DNA from 2 places in the Priestia sp. FW507-14D1A genome. Region 2 is predicted to be linked to the other one. Evidence: riboswitches for the same ligand, from Rfam matches in the RefSeq annotation. Region 2 holds a riboswitch; the other holds the start of a gene.
What was found. A riboswitch is a leader RNA that binds a small molecule or an ion and turns the genes downstream of it on or off. The one in region 2 is predicted to bind S-adenosylmethionine.

Region 1: it holds a riboswitch for S-adenosylmethionine, as region 2 does, so the genes downstream of both, mtnK (S-methyl-5-thioribose kinase) here and AC3WJG_RS18755 (Na+/H+ antiporter NhaC family protein) in region 2, are expected to answer to the same signal.

The regions. Positions count from the first base shown of each region.
Region 1 covers NZ_JBYSWQ010000002.1:384,855-394,002, reverse strand. The annotation lists gene AC3WJG_RS10460 (LutB/LldF family L-lactate oxidation iron-sulfur protein) at 1-825, shown strand, start outside; gene AC3WJG_RS10455 (LutC/YkgG family protein) at 803-1,516, shown strand; gene AC3WJG_RS10450 (PAS domain S-box protein) at 1,922-4,102, shown strand; gene AC3WJG_RS10445 (methylated-DNA--[protein]-cysteine S-methyltransferase) at 4,122-4,625, shown strand; gene AC3WJG_RS10440 (hypothetical protein) at 4,626-4,790, opposite strand; gene mtnA (S-methyl-5-thioribose-1-phosphate isomerase) at 4,926-5,984, opposite strand; gene mtnK (S-methyl-5-thioribose kinase) at 6,020-7,192, opposite strand; SAM riboswitch class I at 7,328-7,478, opposite strand; gene AC3WJG_RS10425 (carbon-nitrogen family hydrolase) at 7,570-8,352, opposite strand; gene AC3WJG_RS10420 (pyridoxal phosphate-dependent aminotransferase) at 8,465-9,148, shown strand, end outside.
Region 2 covers NZ_JBYSWQ010000005.1:222,177-231,324, reverse strand. The annotation lists gene splB (spore photoproduct lyase) at 1-603, opposite strand, end outside; gene AC3WJG_RS18770 (transcriptional regulator SplA domain-containing protein) at 715-963, opposite strand; gene AC3WJG_RS18765 (LacI family DNA-binding transcriptional regulator) at 1,049-2,008, opposite strand; gene AC3WJG_RS18760 (hypothetical protein) at 2,133-2,261, shown strand; gene AC3WJG_RS18755 (Na+/H+ antiporter NhaC family protein) at 2,301-3,611, opposite strand; SAM riboswitch class I at 3,697-3,803, opposite strand; gene AC3WJG_RS18750 (ABC transporter permease) at 3,905-4,672, opposite strand; gene AC3WJG_RS18745 (ABC transporter ATP-binding protein) at 4,665-5,576, opposite strand; gene AC3WJG_RS18740 (YtoQ family protein) at 5,747-6,187, shown strand; gene AC3WJG_RS18735 (Ger(x)C family spore germination protein) at 6,340-7,551, opposite strand; gene AC3WJG_RS18730 (spore germination protein) at 7,535-8,662, opposite strand; gene AC3WJG_RS18725 (spore germination protein) at 8,666-9,148, opposite strand, start outside.

The DNA.
Region 1 (9,148 bases), on a different contig from region 2:
GGATGTAATTTTGCGATTGCAGAATCTGGATCTATTTCACTTGTAACCAATGAAGGAAATGCAAGGTTAACAACTGCCCTTCCTAAAACGCAAATTACAGTTATGGGAATGGAAAGAATTGTGCCAACGTTTGAAGAGTTTGAAGTGTTGGTAAGCCTGTTAACTAGAAGTGCAGTAGGTCAGCGGCTCACAAGTTACGTAACAGCGCTTACAGGGCCTAGACTTCCAGGGGAAGTAGACGGACCGGAAGAATTTCACCTAGTGATTGTAGATAACGGGCGATCTGCGATTTTAGGAACTGAGTTTCAATCTGTTTTACAGTGTATTCGCTGTGCGGCATGTGTGAATGTATGTCCCGTGTATCGCCATATTGGAGGGCATTCATATGGATCTATTTATTCAGGTCCGATTGGAGCTGTATTATCTCCTTTGCTTGGAGGCTATGAAGACTACAAAGAGCTTCCCTATGCATCAACGCTATGCGCAGCCTGTACAGATGCCTGTCCGGTCAAAATTCCGCTGCATGAGCTATTACACAAGCATCGTCAGCGAATTGTCGAAAAAGAAGGAAAAGCACCTATTTCGGAAAAGCTGGCGATGAAAGCATTTGGCTTGGGAGCAGCTTCTTCTTCTCTATATACAGTGGGCGCTAAAGTAGCACCGGCAGCTCTTACGCCTTTTATGTCAGGAAGCAGTATTTCCAAAGGACCTGGTCCATTAAAAGCGTGGACGGAAAGCAGAGAGTTTCCCGCACCTACAAAAGAGCGCTTACGAGATTGGTTTGATAAAAGGAGTGATGATGATGAACGGAAGCATTCAAAATAGAGACAGTTTTTTAGACAATGTTGCTGCTAATCTTAAGCGAAACAGGCGAACAAGCGGCGTAGTAAAGCCACAATGGAAGCACGCTCCTCAGCATGAGGTCTACCGCAGCTATTCGCCGGATCAATTAAAGAAAGAGCTTGAAAACCATTGCGAACGTATTCATACTCGCTATGTAGAAACATCATCACAACACTTGCCAGCTGTCCTTGAGGAAGCCGTAGCGAACTATGGAAATGGTCTTGTGAGCACGTGGGATGATCCTAGATTTTCCGAATATGGATTGAATCTGCTGATGGAGAAATGGGAAACAAGCAGTAGCCTTCATGTATGGAATTCTGCAAAAGGCGATGAGAATATTACACTAGCTGAACAAGCAAATGTTGGCATTACCTTCAGTGATTTGACGCTAGCGGAATCCGGCACAGTTGTTTTGTTCAGCAGCGCTGAAAAAGGACGATCGGTCAGTTTGCTGCCCGCCACTTATATTGCAATCATTCCTCAAAGCTCAATTGTTCCTCGCATGACACAAGCCGCTGAAATGATTCATGAAAAAGTAGAGCGAGGAGAAACGATTGCTTCTTGCATTAACTTTATTACGGGACCGAGCAATTCAGCCGATATTGAAATGAATTTAGTCGTTGGCGTGCATGGACCTATTCAGGCCACTTATATTGTAGTGAATGATCGATGAGGCTGGGACAAACGTATTTTAGGCGAAGTGAAAAACGAACCGTGAATCAACATGTTTGATTCACGGTTCGTTTTCTTTGTTATGTTGAGCATAGGTTTTAGCTGTTTCATTCCTTCTAGCAGTGGATTGGAGGACAAGGCAAAGACTCCTGCGGAAAGCGAAGTCTTGCACGGAAACCAACTGCGGTGTCACAAGCGGTTCAGCTAGCTCATGCATCTCATTTGTTCGTCTTTAGATTGGATTCATTTTGTTATGTCTCAGCCTCTTTTATTCATGCTCCATTTCTAAATAGCGGGATAATGTGAAGAAATGTCGCATTTTGAATAAACGTGCCTAATTTTAAAAAGGTAAAAAGCAAATCTTGTAGAATATTAAGTCTATAGATAAAAGGTGGGGAAATGGGAAGTGCAAAAGAAAGGAGCAATGAGCATGTCACCACATAGAGAATTAACATCTGAAGCTGCGCAAAAGCAGCAAGATGAATTACAGCAGCTACGAGCTATTTTTAATGACGTATTAGATGCCATTGTCGTATTTGATGAGTATTTTCAAGTTATAAATGCAAATGAATCAGCCTGCGGGCTGTTTGAAAAAACAAAGGATGAGCTATTAACGTATCAAATGAAAGATTTTCTGATGTATTTTCCGTATGACATGATTGAAGCATATTATCCAGCACTTTTAGAAGAAAGCTATTTCAAATATGAAGGCGCGATGACGCTTCGAAGCGGCATGATGAAGCATGTTGAATTTACTTCACACAAACATAGTCACATGTCGGGCATTATTGTGTGTACATTTCGGGATATTACGCAGCACAAAATGATGGAAAATGAACGGTTTATTAGTCATCATATGTTTATGGATGTATTTAATGAAGCGGTAGACGGAATTGTCATTTTTGATCGAACGGGTCAGCTTATCGACGCGAACCCTTCATTTTGCGAACGATTAAATTATACAAGAGCACAGCTTCTAACCAAAACATTAGAAGAGCTTGTAGAACCTACTTATCATTATAAGGTGAAAAAATTATGGAGAACTCTGCATCAAGAAGGAAAGACAAGCGGCGAGCTACCGATCAGGCTCGAAAATGGAGACGTTACTTTTTTTGAATTTACCACAACGGCTAATATATACAGTCAATACTATATGTCCATTATGAGAGACGTGACGGAAAAACGGCTGATGGAGCAGCAACTGTTGAGAAGCGAAAAAAATTTCAGGGCTATTTTTGAAAATGCGATTGAAGCGATCTTGATTTGGAGAGATGATGGTGAAATCTTGAACGCTAATCTTGCTTCTTCGCGTACATTTGAGCTGCCGTTAAACAAATTAATTGGAAGCAATTTGTATACGTTTATCGATACAAAAAGCTTTAGTGCGTTAAAGGTGCTCCAAACGTTTCAAACAAAAGGAGAAATTCGTAATCAGCTTCCTTTTTACATGCCAAATGGAGAAATCAAGCAGTTGGAATTCACAGGGAAAAAAGGCATTATAGAAGGAGACCATTTAACGATTTTTCGAAACATCAGTGAACGTACAAAAATCGAACAGGAGCTTCGAAATAACGAAGAGAAATTCAGACAGATTTTTAATGGTTCGATCGATGGGTTAGTTTTATGGGACGGCAAGCGAAATATTATTGATGTAAATTCTTCTCTTTGTGATATTCTAGAACTCAGCAAAGAGGAGATTTGTGCGCACTCCATGGAGGATTTTATTTCTTCAGCGAATTTAGATGCGGTCATTGAGCATAAAGAAACGATTGAGCAAAAAGGGGAAGCTGAAGGAGAGATTACGTACGTTACGGGGAACGAAAAAGTTAAAAATATCGAATTTTCCACGAAAAAAGATATCTTGCCAGGTCTATATATGACGCTTTTACGAGACGTAACGGAACGAAATCAAATGCAGGAGCAGATTCGAAAATCGGATACGCTTCAAGTAGTCGGACAGTTAGCAGCTGGGATTGCGCATGAAATCCGCAACCCAATGACAGCTTTAAAAGGATTTGTGCAGCTGTTAGAAAGCAGCATTCAAGAAGATCATTCTCTTTATTTTGATATTATTAAATCCGAATTAAAAAGAATTGAAACCATTATTACAGAGTTTCTAGTACTCGCTAAGCCACAGGCAGTAAAGTTTGAAAAGAAAAATCTAGATGCGGTTGTGAAAGAAACGATCGATTTATTAAATGCTCAGGCGCTTTTAGAAAATATTCAGTTTGAACTAAGTGTGTCCCCTCAGCTGCCAATGGTATACTGCGAGCCGAACCAAATTAAGCAAGTACTAATAAATGTCATTAAAAATGCAATTGAAGTCACGTCAAACGGAGGAAAAATTTTTGTTGATGTCTCCTCTACAGAGCCGCACTACGTGACGGTCTCCATTCGAGATCAAGGAGACGGAATGCCCGAAGAGCGCATCAAGCGCTTAGGAGAACCATTTTATACGACAAAAGAAAAAGGAACGGGACTCGGTTTGATGGTCTCATATAAAATTATCGAAGAACATAAAGGGCGCATTGAAGTGGAAAGCAAAATAGGAGAAGGCACAGCTTTTCATGTTATTCTTCCAGCCTAAATAGAAAGGATAAGCAAGTATGTACTATGGAGAAATGAATTTATTTTCTGATTTGAAAATTTATATTGTAGCCTCGGAAAAAGGGGTTCAACATATTTGGTTTGATAGCGATGATCATAATGAGCAGCTTAAAAAACTTGTCCATGACGAGGATTATCACCATGTGAAAGAAGCGAAGCGACAGCTGCAGGATTATGCTGAAGGGCGCACGCTAACATTTGATTTGCCTTTGGATATAAAAGGAACAGACTTCCAAAAAGAAGTGTGGTTAACGCTTGAACATATACCTTATGGACAAACGTGGTCTTACAGTGAGGTAGCGGAGTCTGTTAATCGCTCTAAAGCCGTAAGAGCTGTGGGACAAGCGAATCGTCGAAATCCACTGCCTATTATTTTGCCTTGTCATCGTGTGATTGGCAAAAATGGAGCTTTAACAGGTTATGCAGGCTCGCAAACTCATATAAAAGAGAAGCTATTAATGCTTGAAAGAAATGTAGCAAAAGGTGCTCTGGAGTTAAAATAACTATTCACCGTCTAATTTCCAGCCTTCTCCTTGCACAAAAACACCGTCAATTTGCTGAGGAGAAGGGAGGGAATTTAGTTCTTCATCTTTGGATAAATCGAATAGCTGATATTGCTGCTTACGATTCAGCGCTTTGTTTTTATCCGTTTTTTGCTCTGAACTCATATTTACTCTCCCCCTTATTCAAAAGAAATCCCCTATAATATATGTAGAAAAGGAAGAGAGTACTGTTACAATTGTGTTACAAATGCAGGTGGAAATCAGTGCTCAATAAAAAAAGCCGCATAGCAGCGGCTTTTTTTATTGAGCAGATTGCAGCAAAACGTTTTGAATGGATTCAAAAGACGGGGCATGGATAATTCCATGCTCTGTAATAATGGCCGTAATCAGTTCGCTTGGCGTCACATCAAAAGCTGGATTGTACACAGAGATTCCGTCTGGAGCAATTTGCGTATCCCCAATGTGTGTGACTTCTTTAGGTGAACGTTCTTCAATAGGAATGCTGCTGCCGTCTTGAATAGATAAATCAAATGTGGACTGCGGCGCTGCTACGTAAAATGGAATACCGAATGCTTTCGCTAAAAGAGCAAGTCCATATGTTCCAATTTTGTTAGCCGTATCGCCATTTGCTGCAATGCGGTCAGCACCTACAATAATCCCATTAATTCCTTTTGTTTTAATGGTATGAGCGGCCATATTATCCGTAATCAGCGTAACGTCCACTCCCGACTGCTGAAGTTCCCATGCTGTTAAGCGAGAACCTTGAAGAACGGGTCTTGTTTCACAGGCAAATACTTCAAGCGGAATATCGCGCTGCTTAGACAAGTGAAAAGGTGCTAAGGCTGTTCCATAATAAGCTGTAGCAATTGAACCAGCATTACATATTGTCATGATTTTATCTTTCTTTTTAAATAAAGAAAGAGCATAATCTCCAATTCGGTAGCACGTTTCTTCATCTTCTACTTGAATTTGAATAGCTTCATGAACAACTTTTGTTTTAGCTTCATTAACGGACGAAGCGGATTCAGCGCTTTTCGCTACGCGCTCCAATGCCCAAAATAAATTGACGGCAGTAGGGCGTGAACTAGCTAAATACTGTTGATCAAGAGCTAGCTTTTTGTTAAATTCCTTGACTGAATCTGTGTCATAGCTAAGCACAGAAAGAGCAAGACCAAAAGCCGCCGTAATGCCAATTGCAGGGGCTCCGCGTACTTTCAAGGTAGTGATAGCATCCCATACGTCTTTAATGGTTTGCAGCTTAATATATTCAACTTTGCCAGGAAGCTGCTGCTGATCTAATAAAGTAATATATGATTCATTCCATTCCACTGAGCGCGGAAGTGATAGTGTATTTGTCATGCTGATACCGATCCTTTCATTGTGTACATTATTCGTTATCGAAGTAAATGTTCAAATTCATTTGGTGAAACGTCTTGTTGGTGCAGAAGCAAATAGCGTCCAATTTTTAACGCAGTACGTTTAGCGTTAATTTTTCTTTCCTCTGAAGAAATTTCGTCTAAGTCTGCCACGTGAGCTAAGCCAATCGTACGTCGAATGATTTCACATCCTGCATATCCAACAGCATCTTGCCACGTTTGCGTTAAAATTTCATGTAATAAGCGCTCATCTTTAGCGAAAGGTTCAGTGCTTTCAGAATGCCAAAGCGCAGTAAAGGTATCTTTGAATACGTTCCATGTGTTCGTAATGTGTGCAAATAACGGTTCGCGATTTGTTTCTCGAGAAAGAGCATTTAAAAATAAATTCGCAACAAATTGCCCTAAATCGAATCCAAACGGACCGTAGAAAGCAAACTCTGGATCAATCACTTTCGTTTCTTGACTGCTAGCAAAGATGCTGCCTGTATGTAAATCACCGTGGATTAGCGTTTGCGCATTTGTTAAAAATTTATATTTTAATTTTGCTGCTTGTAGCTTTACATCACTATCATTCCACAATTCTTCTACATCAGGACGCAGCGCTTTTTCAAATTCATTTGTATCAATATCAAAAAAAGGATCTGTAAAAACTAAATCTTCCGTAATATTGCATAAGTCGGGGTTGCTGTACTTAACAACTTCTTCTTTTTTATCCTGAGGCTTTAAGGCGAAATCAGACGTTTTGAACGCAATATGTCCTAAAAAAGAACCGATATGCTGTGAGAGCAGAGGATAACTTTCACCTTGAATAAGTCCGGCACGAGAAATCGTTAAATGAGACAGATCTTCCATGACCGTAACAGCAAGCGTTTCATCGTGGTAATAAACAGCGGGAACAAGTTCTGGCGTAAATGCACCGAATTGCTTGAGCGCATTGCTTTCAATTGTGGCACGGTTCAAGGATAGAGGCCAGCTTTCGCCTACAACTTTTGCATAGGGAAGTGCTTGTTTGACGATAATGGATTTATTCGTTTGATCATTTATGATGTGAAAGACGAGATTTAAGTTACCGTCACCAATTTCACGGGCAGTCAGTGCTTCTGTAGCATCAAAAAGACCTAGCTTTTTCACAAGTTTGATTGCTGAAATTTCTGTTAAAGGCTGATACTTCTCTGTTTTTGTTGTTGACATCGGAATCCCTCCATAGTTTATTAAACTGATTCGTTTACTAAGTTAATAGGTTTAAGAATATATGGAGGCTTTTATAATTTTAGAAAATATAAAAGCCTCTTTCGTTGGAAAGAGGCTTGATTGTAGTGTTCAAACCTCTTATCTGCCAGAAAAAATTACTTTCTGTTGGAATTAGCACCGTGCCTTTGTAAAACATGTTTTACGGGTGTGATCCATCTTAGGATGGAATGACGGTCGGTTGCTGGGCTTCACAGGGCCAAATCCCTCAGCCAACTCTTGATAAGAGTACGATTACTTATTCAATTTTGATTTGTTTGAATATTTTATGATATCTGGTGAAAATCGTATCATGCAAAAAAACGGCTGTCAATACATAATTAATAAAATTCTGTACGGCGATCTGTAAAGACAGGAATTTGTTTACGAATTTCTTTTACAAGTTCCAGGTTAACGTCAGCACTTAAAAGTTCTTCGCTATCGCCAGCTTCAGCGATTATTTCTCCCCACGGATCGATGACTAAGGAATGTCCGGCAAATGTGTTATTAGGATCTTGGCCTACACGATTACACGCGATTACATAGCATTGATTTTCGATTGCACGGCTAATGAGCAGGGCTTTCCAGTGGGCAAGTCTTGGAGCCGGCCACTGAGCGACAACAAACAAGACTTCTGCTCCGCTGCTAGTATGAACCCGTATCCATTCTGGAAAACGAATATCGTAACAAATAACTCCTGCGCACAGTGACTGTTCAAGTGTAAAAAGATTTTTTGCTGTTCCTGCTTCTAAATACAGGTGTTCATCCATTAATTTAAATAAGTGCAGTTTACTGTATTGTGATACTTCACGACCTTTTCGGTCAAAAATATACATCGTATTCGTGACACCTTGCTCTGTTTTTTTCGCAATCGAACCTGCCACAATATTTACTTCGTTTGTTTTAGCAAACTGAGAGATTAATTGCTTGGCTTGCTGCCCTTCATCATCTGCAATTTCGTCTAGCCGAGTCAAATCATAAGCTGTATCCCATAGCTCAGGAAGCACAAGGATATCAGGGTTTTCTTTCAGGGCTTCCGTCATTTTTTGTTCGATATATTTTCGGTTTTTAGTTGGGTTTCCAAACGCAATATCAAGCTGTAAACACGTAATTTTTACACTCACTTTATCATCCGTCCTTTTTTTAGTAGTTGAAAAAAATGACTTTACAAGTTGAGTATTACAATATATTATTTGTGACTAGAATTTCAAGAATTTTTTGAGAAGGTGTGCGATGATGAAACAATTTGAGCAATCGGAACTATTAAAAAGTTTACCAAAACAATTTTTTGCATCACTTGTAGGCAAGGTAGGAAAAGTAATGGCCCAAGGGCACGACGTTATTAACTTAGGGCAGGGAAATCCCGATCAGCCTACTCCTTCACATATTGTAGAAACACTGCAAAAAGCAAGTGCTAATCCTATGCATCATAAATATTCTCCATTTCGGGGGCACCAGTTTTTAAAAGAGGCCGTTGCGACTTTTTATAAACGAGAATATGGCGTTGATGTGGATCCTGAAAAAGAAGTAGCTATTTTGTTTGGCGGGAAAGGTGGACTTGTAGAAATCCCGCAGTGCTTATTAAACCCTGGAGATACGGTGCTGGTTCCCGATCCTGGATATCCTGATTACTGGTCTGGAGTAGAGCTTGCAAAGGCAAAGATGGAAGTGATGCCGCTCACGGCTGAAAATCATTTTTTACCCGTATACGAAGAGATAAGTGAACGTGCTAAAGAACAGGCAAAGCTCATGTTTTTAAACTATCCGAATAATCCTACTGGTGCAGTAGCAACGGCAGAATTTTTTGAAGACACCGTGGCGTTTGCTGCCAAGCACGATATTTGTGTGGTACACGACTTTGCCTACGGAGCAATTGGATTTGATGGTAAAAAGCCAATCAGTTTTTTACAGACTCCTGGT
Region 2 (9,148 bases):
ATAATCTGCATTTATGCTAAAGCGGAAGCGCGTGCGACCATTATGTTTAGCATCCAATAAATGATCCACGTGATGAAATTTAGTCACAAAGCGCAGTTGACCTAGTTCACTTTCCCCAAAATATTCAATCGCGCGCTTTAATGAATGTGTTAAATGGTCAATTCCTACGATATCAGATGTACAAGCCGCTTCAAATCGCGTTATTTGAGGGGCTCTTTCCTGCATATATTGCTCTGCTTGACCTAATATTTCTTCAACATTCACGTACGTGCGAATATATGGTTTGCTTCCCATTGTTGTCTGCAAATAACAATAGTGACAGTGCCCCATACACCCTGTTGCAAATGGTATTGCATATTCAGCTGACGGTTTAGATGTATCAAATTTCAATGTTTTACGCACGCCAACTACTAAAGTTGACTTGGCATTGCGGTATTTTTGCAAATCATTTTTTCCCGGTATATTACGCACTTGATTATGGGAAGTTGTTTGACGAATCTCAATTCCCATCTTCTCAAATTTCTCTTTTAATTGAACACCAAGCGGGTACTCCATTGCTCCTGGCTCAATATATACTAATTGAGGTACAAAAGGTTTTATCATCATGCACACTTCCTTTTTTCTAATACTAATAGCGTTTGAAAAATAAAAAGACTCTATCCTTGGTAATTATTTTTCAAACAAAAAAGACTCTCCGTTTAAGAGAGCCTTGCATCAGTCATATTGTTCATAATCAAATATCTTATTATACATTTTTTCAGCTTCTTCATACGTTGAATATACGGCATCATCTTCAGCTAACAAATGGTAAGACTCATGTAAAAACAGCGCCTTTTCACCTTTGTTTTCGGGATGTTCAACAATTTCAGCTTGATTAATATTCGCAACGTTTGCCGTATGAGGATTTCGGTAAATAACAAATACTTGATCTCCCACTTGATATTCTTTTTTCTCCACGATCATCATCCTTTTCTTCTTTCTTTACTCGTATGATGTCCGCTTTTGCTCGTTTTATCCGGTAAAAACACCTCATGGCATCATCAAAAATTCATACGCTTTTACGCTCAATAAACCGAAAAGGGAGCTCAATTTTCTGAGGAGTCTTACTTCCAACTAATGTAAAAAGCGTTTCTCCCATTTCCTTAAGAGGAAGTTCGATCGTTGTTATTTGTAAATAAGAAGAAAGCGGATGATTATCAAAACCAATGATAGCTAACTCACCAGGAACTGAAATACCCGCTTGTTCACACTGAGCTTTTATTCCGATAGCTACTTGATCGTTTGTTACTAAAAGCGCCTGAGGCCGATTTTTCATCTGCACTAATTTTTCCACCACTTTTTCACCATCTGTCACGTTCAAACAGCCTTGAAAAACCCATTCCGGATGATAAGGCTGATTTATTCTTTCTACATATTCTTTGTATGCTTGTTGCCGCTGTTGACTATTCGTACCCGTCATTCTTCCAATACAGTAGCCAATATCCGTATATCCTTTTTCTTTTAAATACATAAGCGCCTGTTTAAAAGCTGCATAATGATCAACGTATACGGAGCGAATAGAACGATTCTGTACGTTTTCGCACACGGCTATCGGTCCGTACTGCTGATAATATTCAATCGTGCTCCAGCTGCTTGCTCTAGAACAAATAATCACTCCATCAACTTGCTTTGTTTTTAGCATATGAAGCGCTTCTTCTTCTTTTTTCACATCATAGTTCGTCTGACAAATAACAAGCTGATACTGCTTTTCTAACGCTTGAGATGCCACTCCTTCTAAAAGCAGACTAAAATACGGATGATTAATAAAAGGCAAGACGACGGCAATCATATTTGTTTTCCCTTTTGATAAGTGAACGGCATTAATGTTTTGTTCATAATTAAGTTCGTGAATAACCTGCTCTACCAGCCGGCGTTTTTCTTCTTTTACATACGGATGATGATTTAGCACCCGGGATACAGTCGAAACAGATACACCAGCTTTTTTTGCGATATCTCGGATATTTGTCATGTTTTCACCTTTTTCTCTTGCGCTGAAACGCGTTTCATACTTTATTCTCATTATAAAGTGAAACAGCAAGAAGCTAAACCCGTTACCATCGTGTTTTTATTCATTTACGTAAGGAGGTCATTTCATGGGTATTTTATTATTCATTTTATTATGCGGGATTGAAATTGGAGGAGCGGCTTATGCACTTAAACAGAACGAGACGCTTTGGAAGGAGTTAGATGATGAAAAGCCGACTGATTTTTTTAAACAGTAAAAAACCCTTAAAAAGAACATTCTTTTTAAGGGTTTGATATTACGCAGCTTCTTTAGATGACTTTGAATTTTTATTTAAACGAGGAAATCCAATTACAATTGCAATGACCCCGCAAACCGCTGTTAACATTGGGTAGAATGTAAATGGAATAATCTCAATCGGTGAAACTTTAGCAAATCCTGCTGCGAGAAGCATTTGTGCGCCGTAAGGGATAAGCCCTTGAACGCTGCATGAAAACAAGTCAAGCAGACTGGCTGATTTACGATTATCAATTGAATATTTATCAGAGATTTCTTTTGCTAACGGACCTGCTGTAATAATTGAAATCGTGTTATTAGCCGTCGCTAAATTAGTTAAACTTACTAGTCCAGCGATGCTGAATTCGCCGCCTTTTTTTGTTTGAATGCGTCGTGTTAATAAATTCAATAAGAACTGAATACCGCCGTTATAGCGAATAAGCTCAACCATTCCGCCGATTAGCAGAGATAAAATAATTAACTCTGACATTCCGCCAATACCTTCTGTCACAGTTTTAGCAAGGGAAGAAAGCGTGTAGCTTCCGTCAGCTAATCCAATCACGCCGGCTAGCACAATTCCTCCGGTTAAAATACTTAATACGTTTGCACCAAATATGGCAGCAACCAGTACGCCGACATAAGGCAAGATTTTAAACCAGCTAAAATCTTTAATTTCTACTGATGACGTATTGCCTAGCGTCATTACAAGCAATAAAATTACCGTAACAATCGCTGCAGGAAGGACAATAAAAAAGTTTACTTTTAATTTATCTGACATATTTGTTTTTTGCGTACGAACTGCTGCAATGGTCGTATCAGAGATTACGGATAAATTATCTCCAAACATTGCACCACCAACAACGGCAGCAATTGCTAATGTAATGGATACATGCGCTTGCTCACTGATTCCTACAGCAATAGGTCCTAGCGCAGCGATTGTTCCCATTGACGTTCCCATCGAAATTGAAATGAATGCGCCAATAACAAAGATTCCGACTACCACTAAGCTTTGCGGAAGCACAGAGAGAGCTAAGTTTACCGTTGAATCAACAGCTCCCATACCTTTAGCAACTTCAGAAAAAGCACCTGCTAAAATAAAAATAAGCACCATAATAATGATATCAGGATGCCCTGCTCCTTTAGCAAAACGCTCCACTTTTACATTAAGTGAATCTTTACGATTCATAGCCAGGGCCACAATGGCTGCAATAATAATGGCTACTAATACAGGAAGCTTATAAAAATCTCCCGTTATAATTCCTGATCCGACAAACAGGACTAAAAAGACGCCCAGCGGTAACAGCGCCCAGCCGTTTCCTTTTTGTTGTTCCATTCTTAACACCTCTTGTTTACGTAATAAAAAAAGACCTCTTCTTATTGATAAGAAGAGGTCTCTTATTTGTATCATAAGATTACCCTTCTCATCTTCCAAACGAAACATCGTCTGCTGGATTTGGCACCGCACTGCGTACAGCCAGTTGCCGAGACATCATAGGGCCAGTCCCTCCGTCTCTCTTGATAAGAAGTTTATAGTTGTTTTAAAAATAGTCTTTCACTACTGTAATCTCTTTTTATTTAATTGTCAAATGCTATTTTAGAAAAATATATAGTGCGAAAATTCTCACATCAATTAGCTACGTCTCGTTTTAAAAACGCTGCCCAAGCTACGCCCATAAAGAAGACAAAATGGGCAACTAAGATGAAAATGGAAAATGGAATCGTCATGCCGTCAAACAGCGGCTTCATTCCGTCCATATACTGCACAAAGTTCGTGTTGGCAAATAATAAAAATTTCCCCCACCATAAACCTAGCTCTGATACCAGTCCTGTTACAGCTTTCGCGCCGATACTTACGACAATAGCTAGACTGGAAGCAAGCGCGCTGTTTCTAAATAAAGACGACAGCATGAATGCGAACGTCATCATCATAAACGTTTCCATATACGCACTGTCATACGTAAGCGTAATGTTTTTAAGCAGCTGTGCATCTCCTTCTAGACTGGTAAAGCCAAAGAACAATGCTCCCCATACAAATGAAAAAAGCAAATAGCTCAGTAAATAATATAAGCTAATTAAAACGAGAGTTAGGTACTTGGATGCTAAAATCGTTGAACGTCTAGCAGGGCGAATTAAAAGAAGTTTAATGGTACCTGCTTCAAACTCTTTTGCAACCATTGACCCTCCAACAGCAAGCGCGAAAAATTGAACGAGAATCAGCATACCTGAACTAAATGACAGGAAGTTCAAAATATTGTCTTCTGTTCCTGCACTGTTTGCTACTTTCTTCATTAAAAGAGCCATACAAAGAGTTAAAATGCCGATTGTAATAAACGTGATTTTTGTACTTCTTTTGTGAAACCATTTCATGTGTTCATTTTGAATTAGCTTAAGCATGGTGCTCTCCTTCCGTAACGGACATAAACGAATCTTCAAGCGTCTCATACACAGGGGTAATTTGGTAGACTAAAATATCGCTGTCCACTAATTTTTTATTCACAGCTGGAATTTGCTCTTTTACAATCGCCACGTCGATACTATGTGATCTCACCGTTACTTCAAATTGTTGTGATAAAAGATCCGCTGCTTTTTGCGCATCAGACACTTCAAATTCTACGTACATTCCTTGATCTTGACGATTTGGAGATAGATCTTGAACGGCTTTTAACTCACCGTCTTGAATGATGCCAACGCGATCACATAATGCTTCTACTTCTTTTAATAAGTGGCTCGCGATTAAGATTGAAATTCCTTCTTCCCTGCAAAGTGTTTGTAAATATGTACGAAACTCTCTCATTCCCGCTGGGTCTAGACCATTGGTTGGCTCGTCTAGTAAAAGCAATGCAGGCTTATGTAAAATAGCTTGAGCTACTCCTAAACGCTGTCTCATCCCAAGAGAATACGTCTTCACTTTTGCATGGATGCTGTTTTCAAGCTTTACTAGCGCAATCACTTCATCCAAGCGTTCTGCTGTGATCCCTTCATGCATATTCGCAAAGTGTTTTAAATTTTGATAGCCCGTCAGATAATCATAAAACTCAGGGTTTTCAATAATCGCTCCAATTGATTTCATAGCTGATGTAAACTGTTCCTTTAAAGGAAACCCATTGACGGTAATTGTCCCTTTTGTTTCTTTAATGAGTCCTACTACGGTACGAATTAGCGTTGTCTTTCCAGAACCGTTCGGACCAAGCAACCCGAAAATCTCACCGCGCTCAACCGATAAGGATACATCATGCAAAATGGTTTTCTTCCCAATTACTTTATTGACATGATCTACTTGTAGCACTGTTTCTGTCATCATGTACATCCTTTCTTTAATTAGCAATACGCCTTCTATTGTTTCTCTTTTTTAACTATTTGTCTACTATAACCTTATTTTTGGAAAAGTAGCCCATTCAAATCATTCGTATTATCCGCTTACATTTGATAAAATAAAACAAATCTTAGTTAGAGGAGGACTTCTACATAATGAACTTAACCGTATACCTTGCCGGGCAAATTCACGATAACTGGCGAGACGAAATTAAAAACCAAGCAGAACAATTAAACCTTCCCCTTACCTTTGTCGGTCCCATGACAGACCATGACCGCTCCGACAACATTGGAGAAGAAATTTTAGGAAAACAGCCTAACGCTGTCTTAAAAGATGAAGCTGCTTCCCAAATTAATAATTTACGCACGCAGGTGCTCCTTAAAAAATCTGATGTGGTTATTGCTTTATTTGGCGAAAAATACAAACAGTGGAACAGCGCAATGGATGCGGCGACAGCCATCGCATTAGATAAACCGCTAATTTTGGTTCGCCCTGAAAAACTGCACCACCCGCTTAAAGAACTGTCAAACAAAGCCCAAGTTGTAGTCGAAACGCCAGAACAGGCTCTTCAAGCATTAGCTTATATTTTTGAATAGCAAATAAGAGCTGTCGGTTCTGGACAGCTCTTATTCTTCATTTATCCCTCAAGCTCCTTACTGGGGGGAATATTTTTTAGCAAGCTCTAAGGCTATTCCTTTTAGTTTCTTTCATTTCCAACATCAAAACAAGCCAAATTGTACTTAGCTGCTCACTTTTTTGATCCTGACGTTCCATAATCTTTAATCATTAATTTTACATCATAGTTAATTGGAACTTCACTAAATGTTTGATCCCAATTGTCTTTAACCCTCATCCATACTCTGGGCCTTTTAATTCTCAATTGATTTCCGAACCCGGCCACATCGACTTTATATTCTTTTTGCATTTTTTCTACCGTGTTTTTTACGAGGTGCTCCACTTTTTTTTCTGAGTTTTTTTGCACCTTCTGTAAAAATTGATTTTTTAAAGGATTTCCTGAGACCACCCAATTTTCAGATAGCCTCCCCTCGGATTCAATATGCACATCGAAGGAGATGCTATTTCCTTTAACATGAGGTTCAATATGACTTTTCATGGATTCTATTTCGTATACAATCAGCTGACCGGTCTTTTTATCAAAGCTTTTCACTAGCCCGCCTTTCCCTTTTCCTGTGATCCAAGTCAGACCATCTAGTTCTTCTTCATTCAAAAAACCGATCATTTTGTTTGTTTTCCCTTTAATTATGGCAGCACCAGCAAATTTGATTTCCCCATTTGCCGATAATACATTTTGCAATAGAAAACTAGTCCCTGATTCAATATTGCTCTCTAATTTAATGAGCGACGTGGGAGGTAAAATTCTCGTTGTTCGATATGCATTTTCCACCATTCCAGCCAAACGAAATGCCGGGATTTCTCCTGCTGTCTTCGATTCTAGCCCGTCCCTAGCTCTCCCTTTACTAATAAGTACAAGACAGCTTGGTCTAATCTCATTATCACGAAGAAACTCATTCACTAATTTTCCTAAACTATACGTTCTCGCAAGAGCCTCGCCAATAATAATTACTTTTAGATGTTGGCTGGCAATCGAAGTCTCTCTTCTCAATGATAATTCACGAGTCATTTGATGAATAGAATCTCCCGTTTCAGCCATATTCACGTAAGCCTTCTGCTGAGGTCCTCCTTGGACAGTTGTTGAACTTGCCACTTGCGGGGTGATCAGCTGGTAGGTTGACGTAATCAAGTTCCTTTTGGGATACTCTTCTTGTTCATCAAATTCTTTTTCAGTCATGGACTTGTTAGCTTTATCAAGAGCCATACCTACTCCTAAACTTCGTTCTTCAATTTCATGACTGCTCCAGCAGCCCGCCAGAGGAAAAAGCAAAAAAACAGAAAGCAAAACCGATAAGAAGAACCGTACGTGATTAGAGGCTTGTCTCATACTTTCTCCCCTTTATTTTTGAAATTATAAGAAGCAGTACGGGTAAAAAGCCAAATAAAATCAGGGCAGCATTACCAACCATATCTCCTAATTTAAATACATCATTGATATTTCTAGGGATCATGGAAATGAGATAAATAACCGGAAGCACACCATACATAAATGTATGGATATTTTTTCCAAAAAGCTGAGACAGTCCTAATGAAGCAGCGTAATGGTTAACATTAAAAGAAGTAAACATTTGCATAATCCATACCACCAGCAACAAGGAATCAAAGCGTTCAAATATTAACCCAGTTAATTCATAACTTCTTATTAAATCAAGCGTAGGCCACGTTCTCGTAACCACTCCATCCACTGAGAACGCTCCGATAACCATCACGACGGTAATAACATAAAGAAGCAAAGGAATCGCAGTACCAACTAGTACAGCTTTTACTGCTTTGTTTGGTTCTTTCATGAATGCCAATATTAAAAGCATGAATTCAGGCCCAGTAAACGCAAGAGCTGTTGTCCTTATCCCTTTTAGCACCGGCGTAATACCTGAACCTAGTACCGGGCGCAGATTATCCACTTCAAATATTTTGATACTCATAAAGGCAACAAGTAAAAAAAGAATAACGGTAATAGGTAATATAATTTCAAATATACGGGCAATTGGATTTATTCCCCCTCTTATCAGATAGAGACTTGCCCACATAAATGGCATGATTATAGCCCATTTAGGGGTTCCTTCCAACAATAGATATCCAGTTACCTCTGCCAATGAACGAGCATGAAACCCACCAAGTGCCAAAAAATAACCTATCATGAGGAAACTAAATAACTTGCCTATCCATTTCCCTACAATTTCTTGGCTGTATTGATAAAAGGTTTTTTCAGGGAAGCGTTGACTTAATTTCACCATGATTACCCCTGCTATCATGGTGATTATCCCCCCTAAAATAACAGTTAGCCAAACATCTGGTGTTTTCACTTTTTCCGCAGCTGCCCGGGGCAAGGTAAGAATACCTGTTCCAAGAATAAAGTTGGTAATAATAATAGTTGTTTGAGGCGTCGTAATACGATCTTTTGAATTTATCATTTCTAACAGCCCATTTCCTTTCATCATAAGCTACCCTTTTCGCAGAGGATCTTTGGTGTGCATCATCTTTGGACGTCGTTTCATCATCATCAGAGGCATACGGACTACCAAGTCTTTCCATTCACTTAAACGATAAGGAACAGCTGGACTCATATAAGGTACGCCGAAACTTTTTAGTTTCACTAAATGGCTCATCATAAAAAGGAAAAATAAGATGACGCCATATAATCCAAGTATGGCAGCACAAAGCATGGCTACAAACCGAAGAATACGCAATGTGATTCCTACACTATATTGCGGAATAGAAAACGATGAAATGGCAGTTAACGCCACTACAATCACCAAAATAGGGCTAACGATTCCTGCCTGCACCGCAGCTTCTCCAATGATTAACCCACCGACAATGCCCATTGCTGGACCAATTGGTTTCGGCAACCGGAGTCCGGCTTCTCTCAAAATTTCGATCGATAGTTCCATAAATAAGGCTTCGATAAGGGCGGGAAACGGAACACC